3 regions of the Paenibacillus sp. O199 genome follow, and region 2 is predicted to be linked to each of the others. Evidence: predicted binding sites of a transcription regulator. Region 2 holds the regulator's gene; each other region holds the start of a gene.

Region 1 (10,514 bases), on a different contig from region 2:
GCCGATGTTACGGAAGAAATCTGGGATGAAGTGATGGCGATCAACCTGAAAGGCACGTTCTTGTGTACACAGGAAATGATGCCTCACATGATCTCCCAAAGATACGGTCGAATCATTAACGTTTCGTCTATCTGGGGACTGTCGGGTGCCTCTTGTGAGGTGTTGTATTCTACAACCAAAGGTGGTGTAAATGCATTCACCAAAGCTCTCGCCAAAGAGTTGGCTCCATCTGGCGTAACGGTGAATGCTGTAGCTCCAGGCGCGGTTCAAACATCCATGTTGAACCATCTGGATCAGGATGAACTAAAAATGCTGGAAGAGGAAATTCCGGCAGGAAGACTCGCCCAGCCAGATGAAATCTCCTCACTGGTCTACTTCCTTGCACTTCCCGAGTCCGGATATATTAATGGGCAGATTATAAGTCCAAATGGTGGCTGGCTCACGTAATATATGGGTGCGCGAATTCAATTTTGTTTTAACTTCGTGGTATTGCCTTGATGGAAATTAATGATTTGTAGATAATCTTCGATTAATTCAAAAATGCTCGTATATAAAATGTCCGGGAAGCACATATTACAACTGTTGATTTTAAATCTCATGCGTCAAGCAAAGGAGGATTTATCATGTCAACAGAAAAAACGGTGCTCACGAGTTTTGACACTTGGAAGAAGTTTTTGGGTGACCGCGTACAGCAAGCAGAGAAGATGGGAATGAATGAAGAAACCATCAACAAACTTGCGTATGAAATCGGTGACTTCCTGGATGAGAAAGTAGATCCGGCGAACCCTTCCAACCGGGCATTGAAAGAACTATGGGAAGTCGGCGACGAGGATGAACGTCGTACGATTGCGTGCCTGATGGTCAAATTGGCCAAACAAAACGCATAAGATTACAGATGGAGAGCTCCCGCAAGGGGGCTTTTCTCTAATGATTACACATTGATTACAGACCTGTTCTTGTAATTCATTTTCTTTTTATATATCATTAACGTGACCCATTTTTAGAAGATATCTCAGATTGTCGTCCAATGGACGCGTTCTGTTACTGTCGAATAATGTGGAATAATGCTTTACGGGGTGTTTAAATGGAATCTAAACAATGGTATATGGAGTATAAAATACATAAGAACAGACCTGGCCTTTTAGGGGATATTGCCTCTATGCTGGGGATGCTTGAAGTAAATATATTGACCATCAACGGTGTTGAAGGCAAAACCCGGGGGATGCTGCTGGAATCGGACGATGACGAGAAGATCCGTCTGCTGGGTGAAATGCTTGGCAAAGTGAACAGCATAACTGTGTCTGCTTTGCGTCAACCGAAACTGGTAGATATTCTGGCTGTGCGTCATGGTCGTTATATTGATCGTGATTCGGATGATCGCAAAACATTTCGTTTTACGCGGGACGAACTTGGGTTACTTGTGGACTTTTTGGGTGAAGTATTTAAGAGGGAAGGCAATCAAGTCATTGGTTTGCGTGGAATGCCGCGTGTAGGCAAAACGGAATCCATTATTGCGGGCAGCGTATGTGCGATGAAGCGCTGGACGTTTGTTTCCTCCACACTTCTTCGTCAGACCATAAGAAGCCAGATGTCCGAGGACGAATTGAATCCAAACAATGTGTTTATCATTGACGGAATTGTCAGTACGATTCGTTCAAGCGAACGGCATTATAATCTGTTACAGGACATCATGACGATGCCAAGCACCAAAGTTATTGAACATCCGGATATTTTTGTGCAGGAGTCTGAATATGATTTTAATGATTTTGACATTATTATTGAACTGCGCAACAATCCGAATGAAGAAATTATTTATGATACGTTTACGGCCAGCTACACCGACGAACTGTAACGCTCCGTACGGGATCATGAAATAGATAAGCAACAACCATAGAGATAAACATAAGGAGGAGATGGCATGTCTGAACTGGGTCAGCAGTTAAGAGAGGCCCGGCTGCAAAAAGGGATGAGTCTTGACGATGTACAGGAAATGACTAAAATTCGCAAGAGGTATTTGGAGGCAATAGAGGCAGGAGACTACAAAGTGCTGCCTGGTAGCTTCTATGTGCGTGCATTTATCAAAACCTATGCGGAAACGGTGGGACTAAATCCTGATGAGCTGCTGGAGGGACATAAGAAAGATGTACCTGCAGAAGAAACGGAAGCAACCATGGAGCCGGTTATTCAAAAGCGTTCAAGCCGCCCGGTAGAGCGCAGTAACCGCTGGATGTCTGTTGCGCTGATGTGGACTTTTCCGGTATTAATTCTTGTGTTGTTGTACGTGTATGTAGTGATGAACAGGGATGATTCGGATACACAAGGGCTGGATCAGACGAAGATCACAGACAGCCAGCAGCAACCTCAAGATAAACCGGATGAGCCTACAGATAATGGCCAAGCTTCTAATCCTCCAGCGAATGAATCAGGTAGCGGAGAAACGAATGAAGGCGAAGCAGGCGGTAACGGTGGCGGAACAGCAGAGGGGCAGACTGACGGACAGACGGATGGGCAAACGACGGGTGAAAATGAAGAGAACCCAACGGATAATCCGCCAGCTTCTGTATCTGTTGCTGAAGACGGAAAATCAGGCAATATTACGAACTTCAAAGTAAACGGCAGTGCAGGGCAGCCTGTGACCGTTACAATTAAAGCAACGGGGCATAGTTGGCTGGAAGTATACAAGGGCGAGAACTCTAGTGGAGAAAAGTTAGAGTACGGCAACACCGCTGAAGGAGACAGTTATACTTTTGAATTGGACAGTGCAGGAATGTACATTAAGTCCGGTTACGCTGCAGCGACCACAATTGAGGTTGCAGGGCAGGTTGTGACAGACGGGAAAGCGACAAACCGCATTCGGTTAAGACTTGGTGAGGATACGTCCTCCGCAGGTACTGAAGGCACTACGACGAATGAAACAGGAAGCACTACCGAAGGAAGCACCGGCACTAACGGCGAATAACCAAAGTTTCTGCGGGAGACACTAACCTTGTCTTAACTTGCAGTCAACTTTTGGTGAAGTGAGGTGGATGGCTGTGACAGTCAGCTGGATCGTAACAGGTTTGGGGATCATTGTCAGCCTCCTGGGTTATTACTTGACCCCAACTGCTTGGGGTTACGGTATTTTGGGTTTTGGACTTGCACATGTACTTCTGGGTGTGCTTGACATGTTCAGACAGCCTAATCGCAGCCGTTATTAGAATGGCAGCCGCATGGTAAGCATTTTTGGCAACCACCTCAAGTGGCAGCCAAAAATGCTTTTTTATTTTGAAAAACCTCATAAAATTAGACTTTTGCTTGGCGTATCCTCTATAATGTTACAGAACATATGATTAACTGAAAGGGTGACTGGTTTGAGTTCAGAAAATTCATTTGATATCGTGTCCAAAATGGACTTGCAGGAATTGACAAATGCCGTAACACAAACGGAAAAAGAAATTGGCACGCGTTATGACTTCAAGGGCAGCAAGAGCAGTCTGAAACTGGATAAGGATGCGTTAACGATCGTATCTGATGATGAGACCAAACTCAAGGCTGTTATCGATGTACTGCAATCCAAGATGGCTAAGCGGGGTTTACCTTTAAAAAACATTGATTATGCAAAAGTAGAACCAGCTTCTTCAGGTACAGTCCGCCAGCGTTTGAATTTCAAGCAGGGGATTGATCAGGATATCGCTAAAAAAATTAATATTCTGATTCGTGACTCCAAGATGAAAGTGAAGAGTCAGATTCAGGGAGATCAGCTCCGGGTAACAGGTAAAAGTAAGAATGATTTGCAGGCAGTTATGCAGTTATTGAACGGTGCCAATTTGCCTCTGGACCTGCAATATACAAATTTCAAATAATATCTCCTTTTTGTAGCTAGACGTGTTTTTTGACACTGCAATTGGCGTATATTATACTAAGTGTGCATTGCTGGCAGATAAGCATCAAAGCCCAGTCATCATCGTTTGCTGACTTTGTGAAAAGCAGTACATCTTCTGAAAGTCACCGGAACGTTTAAAACGGTTTTGCGTTTGAACGGTTGACTTTATTTTTTGCGTTTTTACATAGTGAGAGCACTTTTAGTGCTGATTGACAGTGAAACTGTAAATTTCATGTTCCGGATGATGAATACGGGATTAAGATGAATGTTTGGAGTAATGGAGGATAAGAGGGAGGGCGTCTTGTGAATTTACCCAACCGGATTACGCTTGCACGAATTTGCTTAATCCCTTTTTTGATGGTGTTCCTGCTCGTAGATTTTCCGTTCTATCCAGAGCCGTTGCAATTGGGAAGCTTATCGCTCCCGTATAATCAGTTGATTGCTGCTGTCATTTTTATCATTGCAGCAAGCACGGATGGAATTGACGGCTATCTGGCGCGGAAAAATAATATGGTCACCAACCTGGGGAAATTGCTTGATCCGCTGGCTGACAAGTTGTTGGTTACTGCGGTGCTAATTTCTCTTGTGGAAATGGGCAAGTTGGATTCCTGGATTGCTGTGGTCATTATTAGTCGTGAGTTTGCGGTTACCGGCTTGCGTCAGATTGCGTTATTGGATGGTTCGGTTGTTGCGGCAAGTGCCTGGGGCAAACTGAAAACCGTCGTGCAAATTGTGGCGATTGTACTGCTGTTGTTGAATAATTTCCCGTTCTCATTCACGGGTATTCACATGGACGTTATTGCCGTTTGGGCTGCAGCGATTATTACGATTTGGTCAGGCATTGATTACTTTATCAAAAACAAAAATTTGCTTCATTTATCGAAAGCGTAACGTTTGAGGTTAAATGGGTAAGTATGAAGAAATCATTTGTACGAAGGGCAATAGGAAATTATCCTATTGCCCTTTGATCACTCACCACGTGTACAGGAGGATGCTGAATGAAGGCAGAAATCATTGCAGTTGGCACAGAATTGTTGCTTGGACAAATTGTGAATACCAATGCTCGATATCTATCCCGTGAATTGGCTGCAATCGGGATTGATGTATATTTCCAAACGGTGGTTGGTGATAATCTAAATCGACTTAGTGACGCTATTCGCATCGCTCAGGGTCGTGCAGACGTCATTTTATTTTCTGGGGGCATCGGTCCTACACAGGATGACCTGACCAAGGATGCGATCGCGGCGGTCTTGAACCGCAAGCTGCATATAGATCGAATGGCCATGGACAAAATCGAGAGCTTCTTCCGAGATCGTAATGTAGACATGACCGAAAACAATCGTCGTCAGGCAATCGTTATAGAAGGCGGGACACCGCTGGCGAACGAAACAGGCCTTGCCGCAGGAAATGCGATTTCTGACAATGGCAAGCATTATGTAGTGATGCCTGGACCACCGAAAGAGCTAATTCCTATGTTTGAACAGGAAGTTAAGCCTTGGTTGTTCCAGCATGTACTGACAGAAGAAATGCCGATCTACTCGAAAATGCTGAAGTTTGCAGGAATTGGCGAATCGGCATTGGAAGACCGACTCCTTGATCTGATTGATACACAGACAGATCCTACCATTGCTCCTTATGCAAGTGAGGGAGAAGTTACGGTACGTGTATCTACAAAGGCTCCAAGTGAGAATGAGGCAAAGCTGAAGCTGGATGCAATGGAAGTTCAGATTCGGGAACGATTGCCAGAGCATCTCTACGCGAACGAGGATGTGCCTATAGAGTACACAATTGTAACGATGATGTCTGATATGGGTCTGACTCTTAGCGCGGCTGAGAGCTGCACAGGAGGGCTCGTCATGCAAAGTCTGACATCAGTTCCTGGCAGTGCGTCGATGCTTAAGGGCGGAATTGTATGTTACTCCAATGAAATTAAAGAGAAGCTGCTCCATGTGCCGCATTCCTATCTGGAAGGTGAAGATGCACCGGGCGCAGTGAGTCCGGAAGTGGCCAAAGTGCTGGCAGAGCAGATTCGAATGATTGGGGATGCCGACTTCGGTCTGTCAGTGACAGGTGTAGCGGGACCTGGTTATTCCGAACGCAAACCGCCAGGTCTTGTCTTCATCGCTCTGGCAGAGCGTGGTAAAGAGACAGAAATTCATGAACTGCGCATTAATGGCAATCGGGAGACGGTTCGGATTCGTTCAGCGAAAGCGATTCTTTACCGTTTGTGGCGCAAGCTTGTGGAGATGGACTAGTTAAGAGCTCGGATTGCATTTGCCAAGGCAAGCAAGTATAATAAAGGAAGACGGAAGAACCGTAAAATCAGGCTTTACAGCCTTGTTTACGGTTCTTTTTTCTGTTTAATGGAAAGTTTCCTTGAGGAAGAGGCGCCTCGGCCTTTACAAAAAAAACGAATGTATGTTCGAAAAAAAGCTTGGCAAACGTGTTAAAACAAGGTATCATTATCTTATAAACAGTAAAGGGTGTGAGCTTATTGTCAGACCGTCGTGCCGCGCTTGATATGGCGCTCCGTCAAATAGAGAAGCAATTTGGTAAAGGATCCATCATGAAACTGGGTGAGTCGACTCACATGAATGTGGAAATTATACCCAGCGGTTCCTTGGCTTTGGATATTGCATTAGGAACAGGCGGCTTGCCTAAAGGCCGTATTGTTGAAATATATGGACCTGAATCTTCTGGTAAAACAACCGTAGCATTGCATGCTATCGCTGAAGTACAAAGAGTGGGTGGACAAGCTGCATTTATCGATGCCGAGCATGCTCTTGACCCACAATACGCCAGTAAACTGGGTGTTAACATTGACGAATTGCTTCTGTCTCAGCCAGATACGGGTGAGCAAGGGCTTGAAATTGCAGAAGCTCTTGTACGTAGTGGTGCTGTGGACATTGTCGTTATTGACTCTGTGGCTGCATTGGTACCAAAAGCAGAAATCGAAGGCGAAATGGGTGATTCCCATGTCGGTTTGCAAGCGCGTCTGATGTCTCAGGCACTGCGTAAACTGTCTGGTGCAATCAGTAAATCCAAAACGATCGCGATCTTTATCAACCAACTTCGTGAAAAAGTCGGGGTTATGTTTGGTAACCCAGAAACAACACCTGGTGGTCGTGCCCTGAAATTTTATTCCACGGTACGTCTGGATGTACGCCGTATTGAGAGTATCAAATCAGGAAATGACATGATTGGTAACCGTACGCGTATTAAAGTGGTGAAAAACAAAGTAGCACCTCCGTTTAAACAAGCGGAAGTGGATATCATGTACGGTGAGGGTATTTCGAGAGAAGGCAGTATCATTGACATTGGTACTGAGCTGGACATCGTCAATAAAAGTGGTGCATGGTACTCATACGAAGGCGAGCGTTTAGGACAAGGCCGTGAGAACGCGAAGCAGTTCATGAAAGAGCATAAAGATATTGCTGAAATCATTGAACAAAAAATTCGTGTAGCCAGTAACTTGACTACTGCAGTTCCTGCGCCAACTAGCGAAGAGCAACAAAAAGAAGCAGCAGAAGAACAAGAACTATTTGAAATTAACGAGTAACCCTCCCTTGTAGGAAGGGCCCTAGAGGGCCTTGCCCTCTGAACTCCCAAAGCTTGTCTGATTGAGCTTGCTCGATCTAGCTTGGGGTATGGTGTGTGCGCTCGCGCTGTCCAACAGCCTCTGTCCGAATGGGCAGAGGCTATTGACACGTTTACTATTAGGGAGAGGCCGGATATTGTTTCCGGCCTTTTGTATTAGCGTCTGATGTCTCTGTGAAGTTACGCTAAACGTATTCAGTGTAGCTGTGTTATCTCCGTCGGAGATGTATTCGAGGAAGTCTTTTATTTTGCTATGTACTTGTCAGTTAGGCCGTGCAGTTCAGACACACAAAATGACATGGAAGGGGAGACCGAAATGGATCAACATGAAGATGATTTATATGAAGAAGCCGAGCTGGAGGGAATCTCCCAATTCCCGGATAACGAAGAACTTACCATTACACGAGTTGAACGAACGAAGAGCAGGGAAGCTCGTTACCGAATTACCTTTGGTTTATATTCAATTACGGTGCTTGAAGATGTAATGATTAAATATCGGATGACCCGGGGAAATACGTTTCTGAAAAAAGACTTGGAAGATATCATCGTAGCTGACGAGCGACAGCGGACGTATGTGCAGTCTTTGCGATATCTGGAGCATAAACCTCGGACACGCCACGAATTAAGTCAGAAGCTTCGTCAGAAAGAGTTTGCTGCACCGTTGATTGAAGAGGCCCTGGATCGGCTTGAGCGGGAGAATTTGGTCGATGACGAACTGTTTGCGAAGGAATGGACTCGTCAGCGTATGGAGGGCCAGCGGAAGGGAAAACTGTGGATAAGGCAAGAGCTGCGTCAAAAGGGCATTGCCAATGAACTGATTGCTGAAGCGCTGGAAGGTGTAAGTACAGATGCGGAATTTGAGACGGCTCTAACCGCCGGACGCAAAAAATGGAATCAGGTCAAAGGAGACATCCAGGAGAAGAAACGTAAAACGCTTCCCTTCTTGATGCGACGAGGTTTTTCCATGGATATGGTGCGTCGGGTCGTGAATTGTTTAATTGAAGAAGACGAGGTTAAAGACCCCGAAGAAGACGAAGCGTTGTTATGGGATTAGCAGACTGGACTCACTATACTGCATTCTCTTGACAATTTCTTTCGTCAAATACTAAAATGGACATGAGTCTGTAAGAAATGGACAACCCTTTTTCCTTCCAAAAAAGCGGTTTCTGTTTTTTAAGATTTATACCATTCATGATTATGGGTTCGTCGGAGACGGCGGATAGTGCGTGGAGACATGTACACTTGAAATGAAAATCGGCGGGGGATCGCCGTGAGTATTCGTTATTCCCAAAAATATGTAAGGCTTGAAAACAACAAATTGACCCAAGGAGTGCCTTGGAGGAACCAACGAGGAGGTGAACAGTATGGACATCGTAATCACGATCGTTCTCGTTGTGGCCGCGCTCGTTATTGGGTTCGGAGTAGGGTATTTTATTCGCAAATCTCTTGCAGAGGCTAAAATCTCCAGTGCGGAACAAGCTGCCGTGCAAATCGTGGAGAACGCGAAGAAAGAGGCAGAGGCACTGAAGAAAGAAACGGTGCTGGAAGCGAAGGACGAAATCCATCGCATTCGCGCCGAAGCTGAAAAAGACACTCGTGAACGTCGGAACGAAATTCAACGACAAGAAAGACGATTGTTGCAAAAAGAAGAGTCGCTGGATAAAAAATTGGAATCACTCGAACGTAAAGAAGAGCAAGTGGCTAACAAAGAGAAACGAATTGATGAGACACAGCAGCAGATCGAGATGATCTACAAAAACCAGGTGACGGAGCTGGAGCGCATATCCAACCTCACTATGGAAGACGCACGCAGTATCATACTGTCCAACGTAGAACAGGAAGTTCGTCATGAGACGGCTCAAATGATCAAGGACATTGAACAGCAAGCGAAGGAAGAAGCGGACAAAAAGTCCCGCGAGATTATTACACTCGCCATCCAACGTTGTGCGGCTGATCACGTAGCGGAGACAACGGTATCCGTTGTTACTTTGCCAAATGAAGAAATGAAAGGCCGGATTATCGGTCGTGAAGGACGTAACATCCGTGCGCTTGAAACCCTTACAGGGATTGACCTCATTATCGATGATACGCCAGAAGCTGTTATTCTGTCGGGCTTTGACCCGATTCGCCGTGAAATCGCCCGTACTGCCCTCGAAAAACTGGTGGCTGATGGACGTATTCACCCGGCACGGATTGAAGAGATGGTGGAGAAATCCCGCAAAGAAGTGGATGAGCGTATCCGTGAATACGGTGAGCAAGCTACCTTTGAAGTGGGCGTGCATGGTCTGCATCCGGACTTGATTAAAATTCTGGGCCGGTTGAAGTTCCGTACAAGCTACGGTCAAAACGTCTTGAAACATTCGATGGAAGTCGCTTATCTGGCTGGATTGATGGCTGGCGAACTCGGAGAAGACGTAACCTTAGCAAGACGTGCAGGTCTATTGCATGACATCGGTAAAGCGCTGGATCACGAAGTGGAAGGATCACACGTCGAAATCGGCGTGGAACTAGCGAAGAAATACAAAGAACATCCGGTTGTAATCAACAGTATCGCGTCCCATCACGGGGATTGCGAAGCGACTTCGGTTATTGCCATGTTGGTTGGCGCAGCAGATGCGCTCTCCGCAGCAAGACCAGGCGCACGCCGCGAAACGCTGGAAACGTATATCAAACGACTGGAGAAGCTGGAAGAGATCTCGGAATCGTTCGAAGGTGTCGAGAAATCGTATGCCATCCAGGCCGGACGCGAAGTTCGCGTTATGGTACAGCCTGAGAAAATCGACGATGCTGAAGCCTTCCGCCTCGCGCGTGACATCACGAAGATGATCGAGAACGAACTCGATTATCCGGGTCACATCAAAGTCACCGTCATCCGGGAAACCCGTGCGGTTGAATACGCAAAATAGAGCATTACGGAAAAGTGGCCGCAGTAGTGGGCCACTTTTCCTTTTGATAGCTTGTTAAAAGGCATTTAATAAAAAAAAATGGTGAGCAAGAGATAGAGGTCCTGCGAAGTTTCGGATGCTTTGAAGTAGGCTGCGCTTGGTAGGGTTTA
Region 2 (10,514 bases):
TATGGTTTTTAAGGATAATGAACCCTATCCGATTGATTTTGGAAGATGTGGGTACGGATATTATCTCTACGATATGGCAGGCACCATATTGGAGCTTTGGCCAAAGCATCGATGGATGCTTATCCAAGGTTATGAGAGTATTAGGAAGTTGGAAACGGACTATATTCGGGATCTGGAATGTTTTTTTGTCATGTTCATGATCGAGAACTACTGCCATCACGCCTCTGATGCAAGAGAAACAGCCAGTTTAATCGATGAACAAAAATATGCCCAAGCATACATAAGAGAATATTTAAATGGTAATCCATTTTTATTCGAAGTGATCGAGCCTGTAAATATGGATTAATACTAACCGATAACGGGCTAAAATAATGATATAATATGGTAATGGTTTACAATAAGTCGCTGTTTAGAGTGTTTGTTCATATCATCAAGTCTTAAAAACGTGAGCTATGACTTCGAGTTTATATATAAGATCTACTTGTGTACTTAGCGCTGAAACTTTTCTGTTTATTATGAAGATTTATGCTTATTCATGAAGTTTGTCCGATCCAGTTGTTCTTCAGCTTCTCTAGCTCTCCTTCATTTTCGGGGTATATTATGACGGAGCTGTTTGGGTAGTTTCGTGATTTTTTAAACTGGCATTCAGTTGGAATGAAGGCGACTCGGATTGGTGGGTCGTCTTTTTTCTTTTCTAGGGGCTTGATGGTTTGCGCCGGATGTTCAGGTCAGTGAGATGCCGAATACGGTTGAGGCATTATGGAAGATCGAGCTTTTATATGGAAAGCATCCTTCCTATACGGAGAGTACGTATGTGGTAAAGTTAACAACGAAGCTGGAGGGTGGAGCTTCGAAGTGCTTCTTGGTCATCGATTTGAGGGATAAGTTCGATGAGTTCCTCAGAGATTTTAATGTTTTTGGAAGTATGGAGAAGGCAGAGCTGCATCAAACCAATGATTATGTGAAGCACCTTAAAATTAACGGTCTATTCAGGAGAGTGCCTAACCTGCTGACGGAGTTGGAAGGCTCCGATGGTGCAGATGAAAGCTTGGAGTTGTTCAGCATGGTTACATTCTTTACCTACCCTTATTTGACTATGCCTGCAGTCCTAACAACAATCTATATTCTATTCAACGTTCCGTTGGATAATCTTACTACACAAAAAACTTGACGCTACCGCCGCCATACGAATATTTTAGAATGTAAGCTTTAAACTTCATATTCTGCAGAATTAGCATAATGTATTTATTAAGAACCCCATTATGTCTTTAAAGCCTCCTAATTCAATTGGACACTCGAAGCCACCTCAGATACACTAAATGAAATGAGGAGAGCGTCCATGAAAAGATGGAAACGGGAGGTTACAGTCCCATCACACAAGTTGAAAACAGCATTAATCAATCCTCAGTATGATCCTTCACAGACTTACGTTTCTCGGTTGGAGCGTCCAGAATGGGTAGCTGTAGGAATGATGGGAAAACTTCTGGTAAGAGATGATGGCACATGTCGAGAGAACGGGTACTGTATTCCTAATGCTGAAGGTGTTGCAACTGAAGCAATTGAGAGATATCGGGTATTGGAAAGAACTGAACCAAATCAAATTAGAATAGTTGTGAAATAGTAAATTAACAAAAGGGATGACAACTAAGTTATAAGTCCAATCTTCCAGACGATGGGCTTTTTTGTATTCTGGGATCGTCACACAGATGGTGTTTAATCTTTTGACTACGAAAAGATAAAGGGCATATTTACATAATTTACAGGCCAAACAGGACAGTCAAACTTGTCAGAAGCGAAGAAGATTACAGTTGGATTAAGATTGAAGAGATAATTGCAGCCGCTTTATAATTAAGTCGAGCCTCGGGATTTTTTCATGGCTCGATTGCTTTCTTCTATATATAAGTAACTTATAAGCAATTTTTATTTTGAATAAAGCATTGATATTTGATTCGTATAGCTTTGGGGGACGTCCCCCAACTTATGAAAACTTATGATCAGATTTGAATGTGCGATGTTGCATTTATCCCTAGTAATGCCCGTTTTTATTGAGATATGCCAACATATGAAACCAACGTACATAAAACGTACACAAGTCCACCAATGGGAACGCGATCAATATATCACGTTGTACTAATAGCTGAATCCCTTGGCGATCTAGCGCTGAGGGGTTTTTCTTTTCTGTGGGCAAGGAGATATAAAAAAAGCTAGGTAGAATATTATTCTACCTAGCTTTATGTCTATAGGAGCTCAGTCCTTAATTTCTAATAAATAATGCTCATATAACTTGTTAATTGAAGAGTTCGAAAGCAAGTGAGTGACTGCTTCAATCGATTCTCTCTTCCAATCAAACCAGCGCATTTCTTTTAACTTCATGATTTCTTCTTCTGAGAAACGCTTTCTAACTTCTTTTGCAGGATTTCCACCAACGATTGTATAAGGGGCGACATCTTTTGTTACAACTGAGCCTGCTGCAACAATTGCACCTTCACCAATGGTAACACCCGGCATAATCATTGCATTCATGCCGATCCATGCATCGCTTTCTATAATGGTATCTCCCTTGGGTGAGAAGGAATGGCTAATTTGATCAGCGAACGGATAAACAGTGATCCACTCCGCATGATGATTGTTATTTCCTCCCATAAGAATAACAACACCGGCTGCGATACATACATAATTACCAATAATCAATCGATCTATTTGCCAACCAAATTCCTCAGTGGGGTTGAATAAGCTCCTCGATTTGTCATCTCCCCATAAATATCTCACGCATCCGTCTTCAAAAGATGAATTGTTATCATAATAACCGGAGTAATAAGAGTAATCGCCGACTTCGATTAATGGATTGGTTACAATATCCTTTAAATACTTAATTTCAGACCAGTGATTAAATTGGTTTATATTCATTTTAGTTTCCTCGCTTCTAAGTTTTATTTCTGAGTAACTTAGAAGCGTGATGCGGTAGCCACATTCTTTAGTTTTTTTAGACGACGAATCATCTGAATCATCCTTCCTTAAGATATGAGGGCGATTATAACAATGACCTCTTTTTTTGTCAATCCTATTCTAATAAAGAGATGTCAGTGTGTATCCTCCCTCAAAGTGTATATAATGAAGAAAAAATTCAGGAAGAGAAAATATAAACAGAACACGTGTCCACCATTTGGAAGGATGGATACATCACGTTGGATTAAAACAGGAACGGAAATAAGAATGTAAAGAGGAAGCTAGTATACGTAGAATAAGTCTTAGCATATTAGTGTTAAGGCTTTTTATGTAGTCAATAAGAAATAGAATGGTTAATTAAATTATGATCATATCGTCGAAGCGAGAGTGCGTTTTAATTGTTTGCTCTGTTTTTACAGTATCTATATGTTGATAGTTTCATATAATTGCGTTATAATTTATTTATGTTTTTAGAAATTAAATTTTGAACAATTAATTGGAGATGTTAATATGGAACAAGAGAAGCGATTGGTTGCCGCACAACGGACATTTTTTTATACAGGTCAGACTAAGTCTATTGAGTACCGTATTCGTGCTCTTCAGCAATTAAGACAGGGAATTGAGAAATATCAGCAACGTATTCTTGACGCACTTCGTGCGGATCTAAATAAATCTGAAGCAGAGGCTTATGGCTCTGAGATTCGGATCGTGTTGGGTGAACTAGATTTTGCATTGGAACATTTGGAGCAATGGGCTACACCAAAACCTGTGCCTACAAATTCTGCTATACCTGATGGAACAAGCTTAATTTATCCTGAACCTTATGGAGTTGCTCTTATTATTGCACCATGGAACTATCCGTTCCAACTGGCTTTCGGCCCTCTAATTGGAGCCATTGCTGCGGGTAACTGTGCCATTATTAAGCCGTCTGAATTAACCCCAGCCGTGTCACGTCTGACTTATGATTTGATTCATGAGATATTTCCTAGTGAGTACCTGGCAGTTATGGAAGGGGAAGTCGAGACGAGTACGGCATTGTTGAAAGAAAAGTTTGATTATATTTTCTTTACAGGCAGTACAGGTGTTGGCCGCATTGTTATGAAGGCAGCTGCTGAGCATTTGACTCCAGTTACGTTAGAACTAGGTGGTAAGAGTCCGGTCATTGTCCACCAGGATGCAGATTTGAAGCTGGCAGCTCAGCGCATTGTGCGCGGTAAATTCCTGAATGCTGGGCAAACCTGTGTCGCTCCAGACTATTTGCTTGTGCACGAGGAAGTACATGACAAATTATTGGAATTGATCGGTGCAGAAATTCAGGATAAATTTGGAGACGATGTGATGAGAAATGCTGATTTCCCGCACATTGTCAACGCACGTAACTTTGATCGTTTATCGGTGTTACTCCAAGATGGCAAAACAATGATCGGTGGACATTCTGAACGTGATCAGCTGCTCATTGAACCAACAGTACTGGGCGAAGTGGATTGGAAATCCCCAGTGATGCAAGAAGAGATCTTTGGTCCAGTTCTTCCTGTATTTAAGTATACCGACCTCAATCCCTTGCTAGATGAGATTGTCCGCCGTCCAAAACCACTGGCATTATATCTCTTCACTCAGGATGAGGATCTGCAGAATCAGGTTCTGAATCAAGTATCTTTTGGTGGTGGTTGCATTAATGATACATTGTCTCATATGACATCACATTATCTTCCGTTTGGCGGCGTAGGAGAAAGTGGAATGGGTTCCTACCATGGTCAACAGAGTTTTGATGTGTTCTCTCATCATAAAAGCATTCTTAAACGCAGCGAATAATCTACTAACGTAGAACAATATAAGTTGTATAAAAAAAAAAGAGGTTGTCCCGTTGAACGGGACAACCTCTTTATGTATCTTATTGTGAGACTTCTGTACAAATTCAATACATATTAATGAATATCACGGAAAAGGCCAATGACTTTGCCCAGGATGCTAACGTGTTTCAAACGCAACGGTTCAAAAGTCGAATTTTCCGGTTGAAGACGAATATGATCTTTCTCTTTGTAGAACGTTTTTACCGTTGCTTCATCGTCTTCAGTCATGGCTACTACGATATCGCCGTTATCTGCAGTTTGCTGCTGACGTACGATAACATAGTCTCCGTTAACAATGCCTGCTTCAACCATACTGTCTCCCACGACCGAAAGCATAAATACTTTCTGTTCGCCTACATAATGCGTAGGAAGAGGGAAGTAATCTTCGATATTTTCTGTTGCTGTGATCGGAACCCCTGCAGTAACTTTACCCACGACAGGAATGCGAGCAACGCTGTGAGCAAACTGATGTGAATGCTCTGACTCTTCCTGGCTGAGAAGTTCAATGGCTCTTGGTTTGGTTGGGTCACGTCTAATCAGACCTTTCTTCTCCAAACGATCCAGATGTCCATGTACTGTAGAGCTGGAAGCCAACCCAACGGCTTCACCAATTTCGCGTACGGAAGGAGGATACCCCTTCAACCGGACTTCATTGCGTATAAACTCCAGAATAGCCTGTTGCCTGCTGGATATCTTCGACATACCGTATCAACCCCATTTTAGTAACGTTTGGGAAAATTATAACATAGAACCTCCGTTCGTACAAACATAAGTTCTAAATAAAATGCCATAAAATCAATGTTTTTTTGCAAATTAAGATGAAAATTTTCTTTTGGTCTAATCAAATACTGCAAATGACAATTCCAATACAATAGAAGAAAGATAATAGAATGTAGTATCAACAAAAAAAAGCGAACAATTGTTCTAAAAAGTTATTGTACAAAACATGTGTTCGTGTTATATTAATTTCAACAGGATAGGAACAAACGTTTGGAGGTCGATATTTAATGAGATATTCTACTTATCAAAGTATTTACGAACCGGTGCATTCAGAAGTGGTTGAAACTAACATAAGGAATTTTAAAAAGGTTTTTGCAAAAGGTAATGTCCCAACTTGGGTCTTGAAATTAATAATCGTAAGCTTAATTATACTGGTTGGATGCAGTACAGTATTGACTGTGTTCGCTGGCAATGAGAACGATCTGTTGCCTGGGGGGAAGATGGCAGTTTCACAAGGAGATACGCTATGGAGTATATCATTGGATCACAAACCTGAAACAATGGATACACGTGTATATATAGAAGCAATCAAGAAAGTGAATCAACTTCATTCAACTTCAATACAGGTGGGGCAAGTCTTAATACTGCCTCAATTCACAGATTAAAGCTGCATATCCACACGCGCTAATGCGTGTCAGCTTGACAAGCTGCCCTTAACATGTCAAAGTTAATATGACTTTGTATTTTTGGAGGGGACAAGCTTGGATATAGATAGTCTGGTAGCACGTATTAATGAATTGGCCCGTAAGCAAAAATCCACTGGATTGACAGAGGAAGAGCTCGCTGAACGTGCCAAACTTAGAGAAATCTATTTGAATAACATTCGAAGCAATTTCAGACAACAACTGGATACGATTGAAATTGTAGATGATGAGAACGATCAAGGCCACCAAGGCAAACTCAAACATTAAGGAAACCTAATGATATCATTATGATATTTAGGTTTTTTCCTGTTATCTAGAGGTTGCAAATTATAGGGGGAAATGTTGGTTTGCAATTATGTAAGCCGATACAAAGAACATCTAAGGGGGATTCTCATGTCGCGTTCGTTCGAGAGAACGGTTCGAAAAAATTCTAAGCAGTTGAATCAGCAACGTAAAAAAAGCGGTAAACCGGTTTCTGGCACACCAGGTGAGGACGTATTTAAAGGACGCAGTCTTCTGTTTCCTATTTTTCTGATCGGACTAGCATTCCTGTACCTCTTTATGAGTACATTTCTTGTCAAAGCTCCGATGACCACTTGGGACTGGGTGACCTTGTTGCTGTATGTATTTTTGGCAATCATCTTCATGCTCCGTCGTCCTTATGTCAAAATAGGAAGTAACCGGATTTTGACGACAAAAGGGAACCGTGAGCGTTCAATTGGAGTCGACGATATCGTGAAATTCAGAATTGAGCCAGGTACGGTTGTGATTGAGCATAATGCACGAGGTAAGAGATGGGTATTTACCAAACTACTGAATCGTTATGATACTGATGCAATTACTGAACGTCTTCTGAAATTCGCCAAAGCACATCAGATCACCGTGGAAACATACGAGAAAAAGTAATTTTGCATAAAGGGGAAGATGACCGAAATGGCGTTAAAAGCGATTTTGTTCGACCTAGATGATACTTTACTGTGGGATGAGCGCAGTGTTCGAGAGGCCTTTCATGAGACTTGCTTGATCGCAGCTCAAGAGACGGGCGTTAAACCCGAAGACCTTGAAGAAGCTGTTCGTAATGAGGCACGTAATCTGTATGAGTCTTATGAAACTTTTTCGTTTACCAAAATGATTGGGATTAACCCGTTTGAAGGTCTTTGGGCTAACTTCACGGGTGGGGATCAGCCTGAGTTTCGCCAGTTGGAGCAGCTTGCACCCGCATATCGTAAAGAGTCATGGCGTCGTGGCTTGTTAAAGTTGGGTGTTGATCGTGAAGATCTGGCGGAACAACTCGCCATACAATTTGGGGCGGAGCGGAGATCAAGACCCCATGTCTATGAAGAAACGATGGAAACGTTGAGTCATCTACAAGGGAAGTTCAAGCTTTTGCTTTTAACCAACGGCTGTCCTGCTTTACAACAAGAGAAACTTGATGGCGTTCCTGAATTGGCTCCTTTTTTTGACGAAATTATTATCTCGGGTTCGTTCGGTAAAGGCAAACCTGATCCTTCGATCTTCGAGCACGCATTGAGTAAGCTGGGAGTGCAACCTGAGGAGAGTATGATGGTTGGAGATAAGCTTACGACTGATATTCGTGGAGCATTGTCTGCAGGTATTCAGTCTGTTTGGATTAACCGTGAGAATAAAGAGAATACCGAATCGTATGTGCCTGACCATCAAATCAAGCATTTATCCGAATTGGAACGAATCATTGCTGAATTCTCAATGAGTGCATCATAAATCGTATTTTTAGTGTACTACACAAACATTGTTAGGTTTTATGAGATGTATTTTATCCATAAAACCTAACAATGTTTTTTTGTGTTGGGACAGCTTGAACTATATCGTAATAACAAAAGATGAATTTTTTTATTAAAAGTTATTGAAATTATAGAACTGCTGATTTAGAATATAACTAACATACTAGTATGACTAGTATGCGAATGAATGTAGCGAATATCTGTTGACTTACTTGAATGAAGTGGAAGCGGGAGTTATTCGCTATAATTCTCACATTATTTGTAAGCGCTTTACATAATCGATGTAAACCATTTAGTTCTGGAAATACAACATGAAGTGGTTAGTAAGAAAATGAGGGTAAGCATTTTAACCAATATGTGTCTCTAGTGATCTCCATAATTGATATCGCTTACATTATTTGTTTGGTTTTATTCTACTGGTGGGGGTGAAGTTCATCTGATTACTTGTCTTCTACAAAAAGAAGAGATGATAAGAATTGATCGAAAACGCTTTTATTTTATCAAGCTTAGGATCGGAGTGAAATAACATATGGAGTCGGAAACCGCTAAAACCACGCTAACGATGACATCTTTACGTAAAGAAAGCAGGTTAAGAACTGTTACAGCTCTGCTTCGCAAAGATTGGCAGCTGTACTCACTGTTAATTCTTCCAATTATCTATCTTATTATTTTCAAATATGGGCCCATGCTCGGTAATGTAATCGCATTTAGACGATTTGTACCGGGAGGCAGTATTTTTGGAGAGACGTGGGTTGGATTCAGGTATTTTCAGATGTTCATTCAAGACCCAACCTTTTGGAAAGTATTTGGGAACACACTTATGCTTGGTGGACTTGCGTTACTTTTCACCTTCCCAGTTCCGATTATTTTTGCATTGCTGCTGAATGAGGTGAAAAGCAAACGTTTCAAAAAGTTTGTGCAGACCGCATCTTATCTTCCGCACTTCTTGTCCATCGTCATCGTTGCCGGAATGATTCTGCAATTAACGGCAGTTAATGGCTCCATTAATGGAATGGTTTCATTCTTTACTGGTGACAGCATTCCTTTCATGCAGCGTGCGGAATGGTTCAGAACAATCTATATCACCTCTGAGGTTTGGCAAGGTATGGGGTGGGGAGCCATTCTATATTTAGCTGCATTGACAACAATTGATGATTCTTTGTATGAGGCTGCGCGGATCGATGGTGCGAACCGTTGGAAGCAAACCCTCCATATAACCATACCGGGCATTTTGCCAACGATCGTTACATTGCTGATTTTGAATATGGGTAATTTCCTCGCGGTTGGATTTGAGAAAATCTTGCTCCTTTACAATCCGCTGATCTACGAGACATCTGACGTGATTTCTACTTATCTGTACCGGGTAGGTTTGCAGTCGAGCAATTTCAGCTATGCTACCGCCATTGGTTTGTTCGAATCCATTATTGGACTGATCCTGGTATTCTCGGTTAATGCCATTTCACGCAGACTGACACAACGAAGCTTGTGGTAAAGGAGGAGCAATATGCTGGAATCAAAATCATACAAAGTATTTAAAGTTTTCAATGCTATCTTTTTGCTGCTTGTGGTATTCATCACGCTCTATCCGTTTCTGAATGTCGTGGCCCAATCTTTCAGTAGCGAGGCTTATATCAATTCAGGCAAGGTAAGCATTATCCCAAGAGGATTTAATGTAGAAACCTACAAGACCATCTCTCGCGACAGCATGTTCTGGACCAACTATAAAAACACAATTATATATACCGTTGTAGGTACTTTGATTTCCATGTTCATGACGACCATCTTCGCTTATGCCCTATCCAAGAAAAGATTGATGGGACGAAAATTTTTGACGATGTTCGCCGTGTTCACGATGTTTTTCAGTGGCGGCTTGATTCCTAACTATGTCCTGATTAACTCTCTGGGCTTCAATAACACGATGTGGGCACTAGTTGTGCCTGGTGCAATCAGCATTTATAACATGTTAATTATGAAATCATTTTTCGAAAACATGCCTGAGGAGCTTGAGGAAGCGGCAGCCATTGACGGTTTGAATACGTATGGCATTTTGTTACGGATCATTCTACCGTTGAGTAAAGCTGTCATGGCAACGATGGTTCTGTTTTACGCTGTGGGACACTGGAACTCCTGGTTTCCTGCCTTCCTGTATCTCGACAAAAAGGAACTGTTTCCCGTTACGATCTACTTGCGCAACATGATTGCAGGTGCAACGGGAGGTGCTTCGGCTGGTGCTTCAGCGGATAATTTGACTCAAATTTCTGCAAATATCAAATCGGTCACGATGGTACTCACCATTTTGCCTATTTTAACGATTTATCCATTTGTTCAAAGATACTTTGTAACCGGTATCATGTTGGGATCTGTTAAACAGTAATCCTAACCCGATATAGTTCAACATCTTGATTGTAAGGCCAATCTAAACCACATGCAGGGGGAGAATTGAATGAAACATAGACCACGTAAGCTTGTAGGCAAGATGGTATTGGCAACAATGATGAGTGTCGTTCTGGCAGCATGTAGCAACGGTGCTGGTG
Region 3 (10,514 bases), on a different contig from region 2:
AAATCACAAAAGAAATTAATGACAAACCTATGGATAATTCATTTACACCTGATCAACAAGTCGAACGTCAATATTCACAAAGTGTTGCATCTGGATTGTTCCAGGCATTGGAGCAAGCGCAACGTGCGAATGAAAACAAAAAACATGAAAAAGATCCTACTGAGAAGAAGCAACGAAGAAGATACAGAGGTCAAGAGTTGGATCATTAAGGTGGTATTATGGAATTTAAAAACAAGGCGTGGAAACCCATTTTTGCTAGTTTCCTGATGAGTATTTTGTTCTCATATCTGCTCATGGTTGGTTTTTATGTAATTGGCCCAGGTGGCGATTTAACGCAATTATTGCTAGAGCCTGTAAAGGTTGTTTCTTTTGCTTACGCCCAGGAAAATTTGAAAGTCATATTTTCCTTGATGCCGTTTGTTATCTTAGGGGGCATGTTGTATTCAATGAGGTCATCTATTTTGTTACCGAAACTTGTGGATGCCAGTGATTTCGGATTACACGGAACATCAAAATGGGGTCAGCCATCTGATGTAGTTAATGGGAAGACATTTTCTAAACGTAATGCTTACAACAAAGATCCACTGAGCGCATTCAAGATGGAACCTGGTATCATCTTGGGGAAAATTCCAAGTCGAAAAGAACTAATCATCATGCCCAAAGGAACAAATATTGATAATCGAAATGTTTTAATTATCGGATCGTCTGGATCAGGTAAAGGCCAGGCTTATGTTTTTCCAAATATGATGAATCATGTTGAAGAAACTATCATCGTAACCGACCCTAAAGGGGAGATTTATGAAGCCACTCACCAACTCAAACGAGATCAAGGTTACAAAGTTTATCAAATTGATTTTGTTAATTTTTCGGAAGAGGTTGGCTATAATCCTCTGGATTATGTTGACGATGATGAAGATGCGCGAGCTGTCGCGAATACTATTGCATCCAATGCGGTAGATGATGGGAAAAGGGATTTTTGGAGCGAATCGGCCATAGCCTATTTTGCAGCTATTATTCTCTATATCAAAACGGAATACCGTCATACTGCAACCATGACTCATGTAGTACAATTTACGGCCAAGGCAGGAAAGGATGAAGAATTCCTGGATAACTTGCTGGAAGAAATGTCTGTAGACCATCCAGCATATGACATGTTTACTCTGGCTAATATGAGCGCCGGGAACACAAGAACGGGAATTATGTCCACATTGGCTCAACAAATTGGGATCTTCGCCATGCGGAAGATTGCAAAATTTACGGCAAAGAGTTCTTTTAACTTCCGGGATCTTCAGGAAGAAAAAACGGTACTTTACATTAAAGTACGCATGAAGAGTAATCCATTTAAGCAGCTCACGGCCACTTTCTTTGAACAACTAATTGACACCTTCTATGATATCGCGGACGAGAATCATTCACGGCTGCCAATTGACTCTATTTACTTACTGGATGAATTTGCGAATATCGGGAAAATCAATGGATATCCGAACATCCTGGCAACTTGTCGAGGACTGGGGATGTCGATGCACACGGTTATTCAAGATATCGGGCAATTGGAAGACAAACGTATGTATGGACCGGATATGGCGCGATCCATCATCAACAATCATGATACAACACTGTTTTTGCGAACCAAGGATACCAAGACCGCCAAATACTTCAGTGATGTTGCCGGGGAAACCACGATTAAGCATAAACAGAAAAGTACCTCTATTGGAGAGAAAAACGCTTCTAAAAGCATTTCAGAACAGTTTGTAAAGCGACCTTTGATTACACAAGGTGAGCTGCTTAATGTAAACCCTGCTGTGTGCTATCTTTTCGTGAACGGCTATTTTCCTTTAAAACTAGAAAAGTCTTATCAGTATAAAGTGTATGGCGAATTCCTATTCGGAAAAGACCGTAAACCTAACTACGAACGTTCTTCCAGAAATAACTTTTTGAAGTTCTTCGGTATTAGCTCAGTAAACCATGTTGAGAAGCTTCCAGAAGCTCATACAGCCATCGATCCAGAAGAACGGGAATTAGAAGATGCGGATTATGATGAAGCCTTAGAAGCCGAAATGCTGGCCTTAGAAGAGGAAATGGAAAAGATTCCTGAAGAAGAAGACGTACCGTTTGCGGAAGAAGATGAATTTGAGGACGGAGAAGGTATCTCAACAGAAGAACTAAGCATGTTGTTAGGTAATCTTGACCCAATCGTTCAAACACCATTAGAACCACTTGAAGAAGCTCCTATTGCTACTGAAGCAACAGATGATGGAATGACCGATGAAGATGTACAGGCGGCCTTTAGAGAGCTAGAGGATGCGTTAAACGGCATTGGTGACGATGATCCTGACGCTGAAGCTTTAATGGAAGTGATTAAGGAGCTTACGGATGAAGCGGCTGCTGTTCAGGAAGAAACGGATGAGGATGAAGAGAAAAAGGAACTGGACGATTCAGACGACTTACCAATGTGATAAATGGAGGAATGCACAATGATAACCGTATTAGCTGAAAAACCTGACCAGGCCAGAAAATTGGCTACGCCTTTCCCACATACCAAGGGGAAAGGCTTTCTTCTCATTAACCCATGCAAGGAGTTTCCAGGCGGCGCTAAGGTCACATGGGCTATTGGGCATCTCGTAGAACTTAAAAATCCAGATGAATACAACGAAGCCTGGAAGAGATGGAGCTTGGACAGTCTCCCTATAATTCCGGAGAGTTTTGAATATAAGGTTTCAAAGGATAAGGCAGTACAGTTCAAAATTGTAAAGGATTTACTGAAAGAAGCCGATCAAATTATTATAGCGACTGACCCGGCGCGCGAGGGTGAAAATATTGCCCGGCTGCTTATTATGATGGCCGGTTGTTCCAACAAGCCAATAAAACGGCTATGGACTTCCTCTCTAACCGAAAATGCGATACGGAAAGGTTTTGCTGAAGTACGGGACGGATCAACGACCATTAACCTCTTTTATGAAGCCCAAGCACGGCAAATCTCTGACTGGCTTATCGGACTTAATGCAAGTCGGTTGTACACGCTGCATCTGCAGCGTAAGGGGTTCAAGGATGTATTTAGTGTAGGGCGAGTACAAACACCGGTGCTTACGCTCATTTACAACCGTCAGTGTGAAATTAAAAATTTTAAATCCGAACCATTTTATGAGCTTGTGGCTGAGTTCACCGTTTCTACAGGGAAATACACTGGTAAGCTACGCGATCGTTACCCATCTAAAGAAAAGCTGTATGAAGCAGTAAAACCCTATATTGAGCCTGGAAAGACTACGTATAATGGGGTTGTCAAGCTAGTTGAAGTGAATGAGAAGCGGACGCAGCCGCCTACCTTGTATAATCTATCCGGTTTACAGGCGGCCATGAATAAAAAGAAGAAATATAGTCCAACGGACGTATTAACTACTGTGCAGTCACTCTATGAAAAAGGTTTTGTCTCCTATCCACGATCCGATTCACAGCACATTACAACAGAAGAATTTGCATACTTGAAGCAGAACCTAAGCAATTATCAGCAGCTCATAGGTGTGTCGTTCCAGGCGCATAGCTTGGAGCCATCCAAAAGATATGTTAATTCGGATAAAGTGAGCGATCACTACGCCATTATTCCGACTGAAAAAATACCATCATCAACCGCAGACTTTACGGAAATGGAAAAGGCTACCTATGATGAAATTATCAAAAGTGCGTTAGGCATGTTTTTGCCCGATTATACTTACGAGGAAACCGTCATTACAACAGCCATTGGTGAAGTTGATTTTATTACAAAGGGTAAGACTGAAAAGTCTATTGGTTGGAAGCTGCTGTATCGCAACGATCCGGAAGGAACGGATGATGAAGAGGACGATGACAAAGCCCTACCGCGAGTTAAACAGGCTGATCCAACGAACGGGATTGTAAGTGTCAAGGATGGGATGACGCAGCCGCCTAAGCCGTATACACAGGGGCAGCTTATCACTCTCATGACTAATGCCGGTCGTCACGTTGAGGATAAGGAAATGCGGGATGCCTTGAATGAGAGTGAAGGATTAGGCACTGAAGCGACAAGATCAAGTATTATCGAAACACTCATGCAACGTGAATTTATACTAGTGAAGAAAAACCAGGTCTATGTAACACCGAAGGGCGAGGTTTTATGTGAAGCTGTGAAAGGTACAGTTCTTTCCAAACCTGAAATGACGGCTCAATGGGAAATATTCCTGAAGGAGATCGGCCGAGGTAACAAGAAAAGCAGCGTCTTTATTGAGAACACGAAAAAATTATGTCATAAATTATTGGAACAAGCTTCTGCTGACATGGGAAATTTGAACGTCCAGGCGCAGATTGCAGCCACCGAAGAAGCCGATCAAATTTGCAAATGTCCTTGTGGGAACGGCTATATAACGGACAAAGGGAAGTTTTACGGTTGTACGGCCTATAAAGAGGGTTGCAAGATAACATTTTTCAAAGAGCTACTAGGCAAAAAGTTAACCCCTACTCAAATTAAGACGCTATGTGAGAAAGGGAAAACTGGCACGATCAAGGGATTTACGAGCAAAAGTAAAAAGAAATTTGAAGCAGCTCTTTCCTTGAAAGATGGAAAGATCGAATTTATTTTCTCATAACATTTTCTCATGACAGAGAGGGGAAACACCATGTACCAATTTTATGAGATCGTGGGGAGCGAGAAACCTATTTACGTGACAAAGCCTGAAGGATATCTGTCATATGAGGAAGTTCCAAACGGGGATCTTGTTAACTATGAAGAAATCGCCTATCTGGAGATTGTAGAAAACGGGGTTAAATTGTACGAACCTCTATACGTGAGGGAGGGTGAATAACAATGCCGTTTCCTAAATCTGGCGACTACGAAGCGAAGATGGCTCAGGTGCAAAAACAAGTTGACCAGGCCATAGAAAGGATATTTAGCAAGGCCGAATTTCAACGTTATTTAGAAGTGGCATCTAAATTCCCAAAATACAGTTTAAATAATGTGGTTATGATTTATGCCCAAAAACCTGAAGCTACCATGGTGCAGGGATACAATGCCTGGAAGGAAATGGGGCGACAGGTTCAGAAAGGTGAAACGGCCGTTAAAATTTTCGCTCCTACATTTAAGAAAGTCGAAATGACTAAAATAGATCCAGTTACGCAACGCCCACAGCTCGATTCAAAAGGAAAAGAGATTACAGAAAAGAAGGAAATGCTTACAGGCTTCAAGGCGGTAAACGTATTTGACGTAAGCCAAACGCAAGGTAAAGAAATAGTCAATGTACGGCAGTTTGTCCGTGATGATATAAGAGACAGTGCAGGAGCTGCACAGATGTATCGTCAGTTTTCCGATCATCTTGCAAAGAAAATGGATGTACGAGAGAATGCCGAGGATTTTAAGGACAAGCCTAATGTGCGTGGGTATTATGATCGTGAGGATCATGCCATCCGGATCAATCCGGCTATTGAAAATTCGACAATGAAATTCAAAACATTAATCCATGAGTATGCACATTCGCAGCTCCACCGAATGGACAGTCCTTTGAAGGACTTGCCACGAGAACACAAGGAAGCCCAGGCTGAAGCCACGGCCTTTATGGTCACAAAGTATTATGGAATGGATACCGAAGCCTACAGCGCCGGTTATATTGCAACCTGGGCAAAGGATATTCAATTGGCTAAACAAGCCCTGGGCGAGATCCAGAAAACCGCTAATAATATTATTCGTGAGGTTGACCACCAATTGAATAGGGAACGTATGCAGGAAGCTACAAAAACGCAGCTAACGATTCCTGGTATGGATGCAGCTAGAGAAGTGGCAGCGGCTTCCACGGATCGAGACGAGAAGCCAAAAGGACAAGACAAATCGAATCTAAATGAGTTACCAAAATCAAAATCAGGGCCAGAATTAGAGCGTTAAATAGGCTGATTATGGTATAATAGAGAAGACAAAGTAACCGGTGGGATTATCGGCACGGCGAAGCTTACCCGAAAGGGGGTGACGCCGTGTCACTTCTTGAAGTCGTGCAGCATTTTCTTGAAATTAGCGATAAGCTAGTTAGTATTGCAGTGGGGTTAATAGCCTTATGCAGTGCGTGGAAAGCAGCGCGGAACAAGAAAAACCACCGGGAATAGGTTGGTAGCCTTGCAATCCGGTGGTTTTTCATTCGTTTGATTGAAATTCGCCGTGGTCGCCCACCGGCCTTTGTTGACAAGTCACGATGTGTCCAGCATCGTGGCTTTTGTTTATTTTACACCTGTTATACTTTTATTATACCACAGTAGGAGCGTTTAGGAACATCCAGGCACATCAATTTCATGAGTTACCAATTGTCCTGGCTATCTTCCACTCGTCTATATCGTTCGGATCAACACCGCAGATCCTACAGATTAATAGTCCAAGGGGCATTGTAGGTATTTTCTTGCCGTATTCTATATTCTGATAATGCCGTAAAGAGCATTCCATTTGAATTTGAATTTCTTGTACAAGTGATTCCTGAGTATAATTCGCTAATTCCCGTGCTTCTTTTAATCTCAAGGTCGGTAAACTCCCTGTTCTCTTTTTTTATAGATATTACCGAAGTATCTAATATTCCATAACGATCTAAAGATCGACGTCCTAAAGGACGTGTTGTATAATGGATAGAAGGGGTCATCCTCCCCTTTCCGATGGGTGGGATACTTTGCCGGGTCCTCTCACCTTGCAAAAGTTTCGATTCATCAATTGCATAAAACAAAAATCGCCCTCATAATGAGAATATATGTTCTTATTTTGGGGGTGGTTTTTTGCTTCAGGATGAACCTAGTATGTGGCACAGTCGTTTTATTCTTCCCGAACATCGTGAGTCTATGTTGCGACAAGAGAAAGAAAATCGGCGTAAAAAATTGCCTGTTTTGGACGAACAGGAAAAAGAGGACATTGGTCAGAAACTTGCAATGTCATTAAAACTTGGTCGTGAGGTAACAATCCGGATATTTGGGGAGTTTGAGGATCGAACGCTAACGGGAATAGTCACTCAAATGGATCAACAGACAAGGCAGGCTAAATTTTCAATCGACTTAGATGATTGGGAGCGAGTGCCCTTCTCTTTGATCCTGGGCGTGGATGAAGGCTAACATTCGGAAAAAGATGCAATTTGGATCCGAGCAAAGTTTCTGCAGCATGGAATTTGTCAGGTTAAACACGAACATTAATTTGTTGGCAAACTTGCCGGCACGAAGTAATTTCCGAATATTAAAAAGGGCGGCCTACAAGGGGCTGCCCTTTTTCTGTATATGCTTCAGCATAAGCTTGGCTTGAGCCAAGTAAGGATTTTAATTCATGGAGGGCTTATGCTACCAGCTCTAAGGCGGTAAAATACACCGCCTAAGACCTGGTACGCACCGCTGCGGGGTTACTCAGCCCGATAACTAGGCGGCCTAAGCCGGGGGAAAACACCCCTGCTAAAGCCGCCTACGTTCCTGGCCTTCGCTTAACACCCCACACGGGGCAAAGGTCAAAGGCAGTTTGATTCGCACCGTTTAGTGTTCTGACTGCCCTTTTCTCCTGCTTTTGTCTTTGAGCTAATCCCATGCCCTTTCTCCGTCCTAATAGCAAACCATATATAACCCTGGCGAACAAGGTGGAAAAAATTTTGAGAACGACACTCAAATTTTTTTCCATCCCTACGGGCAGCCTTGTTCCCCAGGAACATATATGGTTTAAACGCTATGACGGCGAAATGGACATGGGATTAAAACGCTCTTTGACAAAAGCATACGAAAACGGCAAGACAGCGAGACCCGAAACAGTGCATCAAACCTAAAACCTAAAGATTCCCGGCTCCTTGGAAGTGGATTGAAGGTTAAAGAAAAAATAGAAATTCCTGAAAGGAGGTGATGAAGATGCAGAATGAGACGATTGTCATGTTGGCCGTTATCGCGGCTTTTATGCAAGTCATTGTTCAACTTTTAGGAGTCGTCAAGGCGTTCATTGAATGGAATACGGCTCGACAAAAAGTAAAAGGCTCCGACCGTTCGCAGCGGTCGAAGCCCAAGAAAAAGCCTAAATAATTAACCCGTGCTAACAGGTTGGGTAAGGGGGATGCTTTCTCAACCCTTACCCTCCCATCATAACACAAAAATTTATCATGTTAAAGGGAGGACAACCCCAATGGAAATGTTACTTTTGATACTCATTTTGTTCAGTATTTTTCTTCAGTCGATTACTTTCCTGCTCAATTGGTCAACGCAAAAATACAATGACCGGAAATAGGAAGACCGGCAGCGGCCGCCAGGCTGCTGCCCACATCCATCCATCAAAGAGCAGGAGGAAGAATATGAAAACTCATAAATCAAAAATATTAGCAGCTTTGACTGTATGCCATGGCATCTATAAAAAAGCGGTGTTTGTCTTAAATGGACAACCGGTTAAAATACACTTTCTGACAATGGACGAGTACCGGGGAATGGTTGATAACCTCACCCCTGCCCGAACTCATGAATGGGCAGGTATGCTGAAGAAGGTGGATGAAAGAAAGCCTATCTATTATTGCATTTGGACGGTGCAAGTTACTGAGTGTCATCTTATAACCAACAAGATTCAGGAACTAATTGATGCAGTCATTACTGAACAAGTCGCAACTTTTGAAATGGATATTCCTTCTATTGAAATTCGCGGCCAGCGAGAAGCTAATTAAATCTAATGCGCCGGGTTTCTCCCGGCGCATCAAAGGAGACTGAATATAAAATGAAATATCGGTACTATAGAAAGCCTACAACGCAGAAGGCGCTACAGACTGCCAAACGTCTCATAGAGTCCGGTAGGCTTCAGCCTGGCGAAATAATCAGCGTTCGCGGCACGTTCACACAAAGAAGGTGGTACAGACTTACAATCCGTACAGCGAGTGAGCAATTTCAATTTACCGGCTTCTCCTGGTTCTATAGCGGTGAAGGTTCGAGAGGGCTACAGCAAATGCTTAAATGGCTGCTTGTTCCGGAAAATGTACGAAAGCAGTTAACCAAAATTGAAAATCACGGTGACACGTACAAGCCGAATAGTGTTTTTATCCGATAACGGAAGGAGAATCAGAACGTGGAGAGTGTCTATAAAAGTAGTTCGGTTCCGAGTGATAATGTTGTTCTGTTTCCTCAGAAGAAGCCTTCTTTAGACCTAACCGCTGAACAGGAATTGAAATATTTCATGCTAGAAATGGCCGTCCCGGTGATTCCTGGTTTGGAAAATAGACTAATTCGAGATGGTAAAGTTGTCGATGAACTGTTTACGATGGTAGCCGATCAATTATTTGGAGCTAAATAATATGGGAGATGACGAGCTGATGGACTTGAAAAATCGTATTGAGATGGAACGGCAGTTATTGAATGAGCTGGCCGAGAATTACGGTATAAATGATCCGCGTACGCTTATGAAATCCAAAGAGCTTGATATAGTGCTAAATGAGTATAATGAGTTGATAAAAAAGGAAAAGCCGACTGCATAAGCAATCGACTTAGGGTGAGAAACTTTTGCCGGGTCGCTCACCCTTCCTATTTTATCATACATCGCTGTAGTAAACAGCAGGATTAAAGTCATGGAAAGAGAGGATGGATGAAGAATGGTGATATGTACATGTCCTTATTGCGGTGGTGATCTGAAGAGTGAAATAGATTTTTATTACTGTGGTTTTTGTGAAATGTCTATTACAACTGAAGATGCACAGGAGAATGGTCAGCGCAAGCAGATCCCTTTCCTGCTAAACAATGTTACCATTTCAGATGCGGACGAGAACACCATGCAGCTCATGCAAAGATCAACCAATGATTTAATTGTTATGCTTCGTTTGGTTCGTCAGAAACGGACAGATTTTTATAACTATCTGAGGGTTCTTAATAAGGCCAAGGGTGATTTTCAGGAACATGTCGAGTTAACAGGTAAGGACTATGAATATTGGACGCGAAAGACATGGGTACTAGAAAATATTCTAAGGGATCGTACCGGGGTCTTTCCTGAGAGAATAACGGATGATTATTTGTCTGGATTGGCTGTAAGAGCAGACAAAATAAACGGTAAATCCATGAGAATAAGAGCTAAAAAACAAAAAATTCAGGATACGAAATAGTGGTTTTTGTATCCTGAATATGCTATTTCTCTATTCGATACTTGTATTAATATTAGATAATGGGAACCCAGATAGTGCATCTGGATTAACTAAATAACTGTTGTTCACTGCATTCAATTGTTGTTGTTCCAATTGTAAAAGCTCTGTTAAAGAAATACTTGGATACATCAAGTTCCCATCTTTATTATGATGTTTCGTTCCTGTTACCGGATCATTTCCCATTAGTTTAGGATTAGAAAAATAAAGTGCATGTCCGAGTTCGTGAGAAAACGCATTCAGCCCTGCATAATCCTTAATTGTTAAGACAATATACAAATGATTATTGTAAAAATATGTTCTGCCTATTGCTTCAGAATTACCTATTTTTGTTATATTGAAATAAAATACATGTAAAAGTCTTCTTGAATCTAAATCTTCGCTCCATACGGCTTTAGCTGCATGGTCAAATAATCGTTT

The links. The regulator LexA, encoded in region 2, represses DNA repair genes until DNA is damaged. The targets are predictions, from matches to a motif close to CGAACATATGTTCG.
Region 1: a site for LexA is predicted at 6,274-6,287, ahead of recA (recombinase RecA). Genes of this name have one in related genera too.
Region 3: a site for LexA is predicted at 6,716-6,729, ahead of A6049_RS31090 (YolD-like family protein). Genes of this name have one in related genera too.

Annotation. Positions count from the first base shown of each region.
Region 1 covers NZ_LGRP01000014.1:47,798-58,311, reverse strand. The annotation lists gene ymfI (elongation factor P 5-aminopentanone reductase) at 1-447, shown strand, start outside; gene A6049_RS20025 (DUF3243 domain-containing protein) at 624-887, shown strand; gene A6049_RS20020 (DUF3388 domain-containing protein) at 1,085-1,852, shown strand; gene A6049_RS20015 (helix-turn-helix domain-containing protein) at 1,919-2,959, shown strand; gene A6049_RS33340 (hypothetical protein) at 3,027-3,197, shown strand; gene A6049_RS20010 (YajQ family cyclic di-GMP-binding protein) at 3,351-3,842, shown strand; gene pgsA (CDP-diacylglycerol--glycerol-3-phosphate 3-phosphatidyltransferase) at 4,166-4,753, shown strand; gene A6049_RS20000 (competence/damage-inducible protein A) at 4,861-6,117, shown strand; gene recA (recombinase RecA) at 6,357-7,421, shown strand; gene A6049_RS19990 (regulatory protein RecX) at 7,776-8,513, shown strand; gene rny (ribonuclease Y) at 8,824-10,365, shown strand.
Region 2 covers NZ_LGRP01000001.1:306,404-316,917, reverse strand. The annotation lists gene A6049_RS01385 (phosphotransferase enzyme family protein) at 1-346, shown strand, start outside; gene A6049_RS01380 (hypothetical protein) at 815-1,171, shown strand; gene A6049_RS01375 (peptidase G2 autoproteolytic cleavage domain-containing protein) at 1,340-1,621, shown strand; gene A6049_RS01370 (CatB-related O-acetyltransferase) at 2,248-2,907, opposite strand; gene A6049_RS01365 (aldehyde dehydrogenase) at 3,457-4,758, shown strand; gene lexA (transcriptional repressor LexA) at 4,872-5,498, opposite strand; gene A6049_RS01355 (LysM peptidoglycan-binding domain-containing protein) at 5,804-6,181, shown strand; gene A6049_RS01350 (DUF896 domain-containing protein) at 6,278-6,487, shown strand; gene A6049_RS01345 (hypothetical protein) at 6,614-7,126, shown strand; gene A6049_RS01340 (HAD family hydrolase) at 7,154-7,960, shown strand; gene A6049_RS01335 (ABC transporter permease) at 8,543-9,472, shown strand; gene A6049_RS01330 (carbohydrate ABC transporter permease) at 9,485-10,354, shown strand; gene A6049_RS01325 (ABC transporter substrate-binding protein) at 10,424-10,514, shown strand, end outside.
Region 3 covers NZ_LGRP01000058.1:463-10,976, reverse strand. The annotation lists gene mobQ (MobQ family relaxase) at 1-209, shown strand, start outside; gene A6049_RS31115 (VirD4-like conjugal transfer protein, CD1115 family) at 219-2,456, shown strand; gene A6049_RS31110 (type IA DNA topoisomerase) at 2,475-4,595, shown strand; gene A6049_RS31105 (hypothetical protein) at 4,626-4,811, shown strand; gene A6049_RS31100 (ArdC family protein) at 4,814-5,881, shown strand; gene A6049_RS34455 (hypothetical protein) at 5,968-6,096, shown strand; gene A6049_RS31095 (helix-turn-helix transcriptional regulator) at 6,278-6,499, opposite strand; gene A6049_RS31090 (YolD-like family protein) at 6,748-7,077, shown strand; gene A6049_RS33505 (hypothetical protein) at 7,596-7,766, shown strand; gene A6049_RS33500 (hypothetical protein) at 7,846-8,013, shown strand; gene A6049_RS31085 (hypothetical protein) at 8,280-8,639, shown strand; gene A6049_RS31080 (hypothetical protein) at 8,690-9,016, shown strand; gene A6049_RS31075 (hypothetical protein) at 9,035-9,259, shown strand; gene A6049_RS31070 (aspartyl-phosphate phosphatase Spo0E family protein) at 9,261-9,440, shown strand; gene A6049_RS31065 (hypothetical protein) at 9,555-10,058, shown strand; gene A6049_RS31060 (hypothetical protein) at 10,089-10,514, opposite strand, start outside.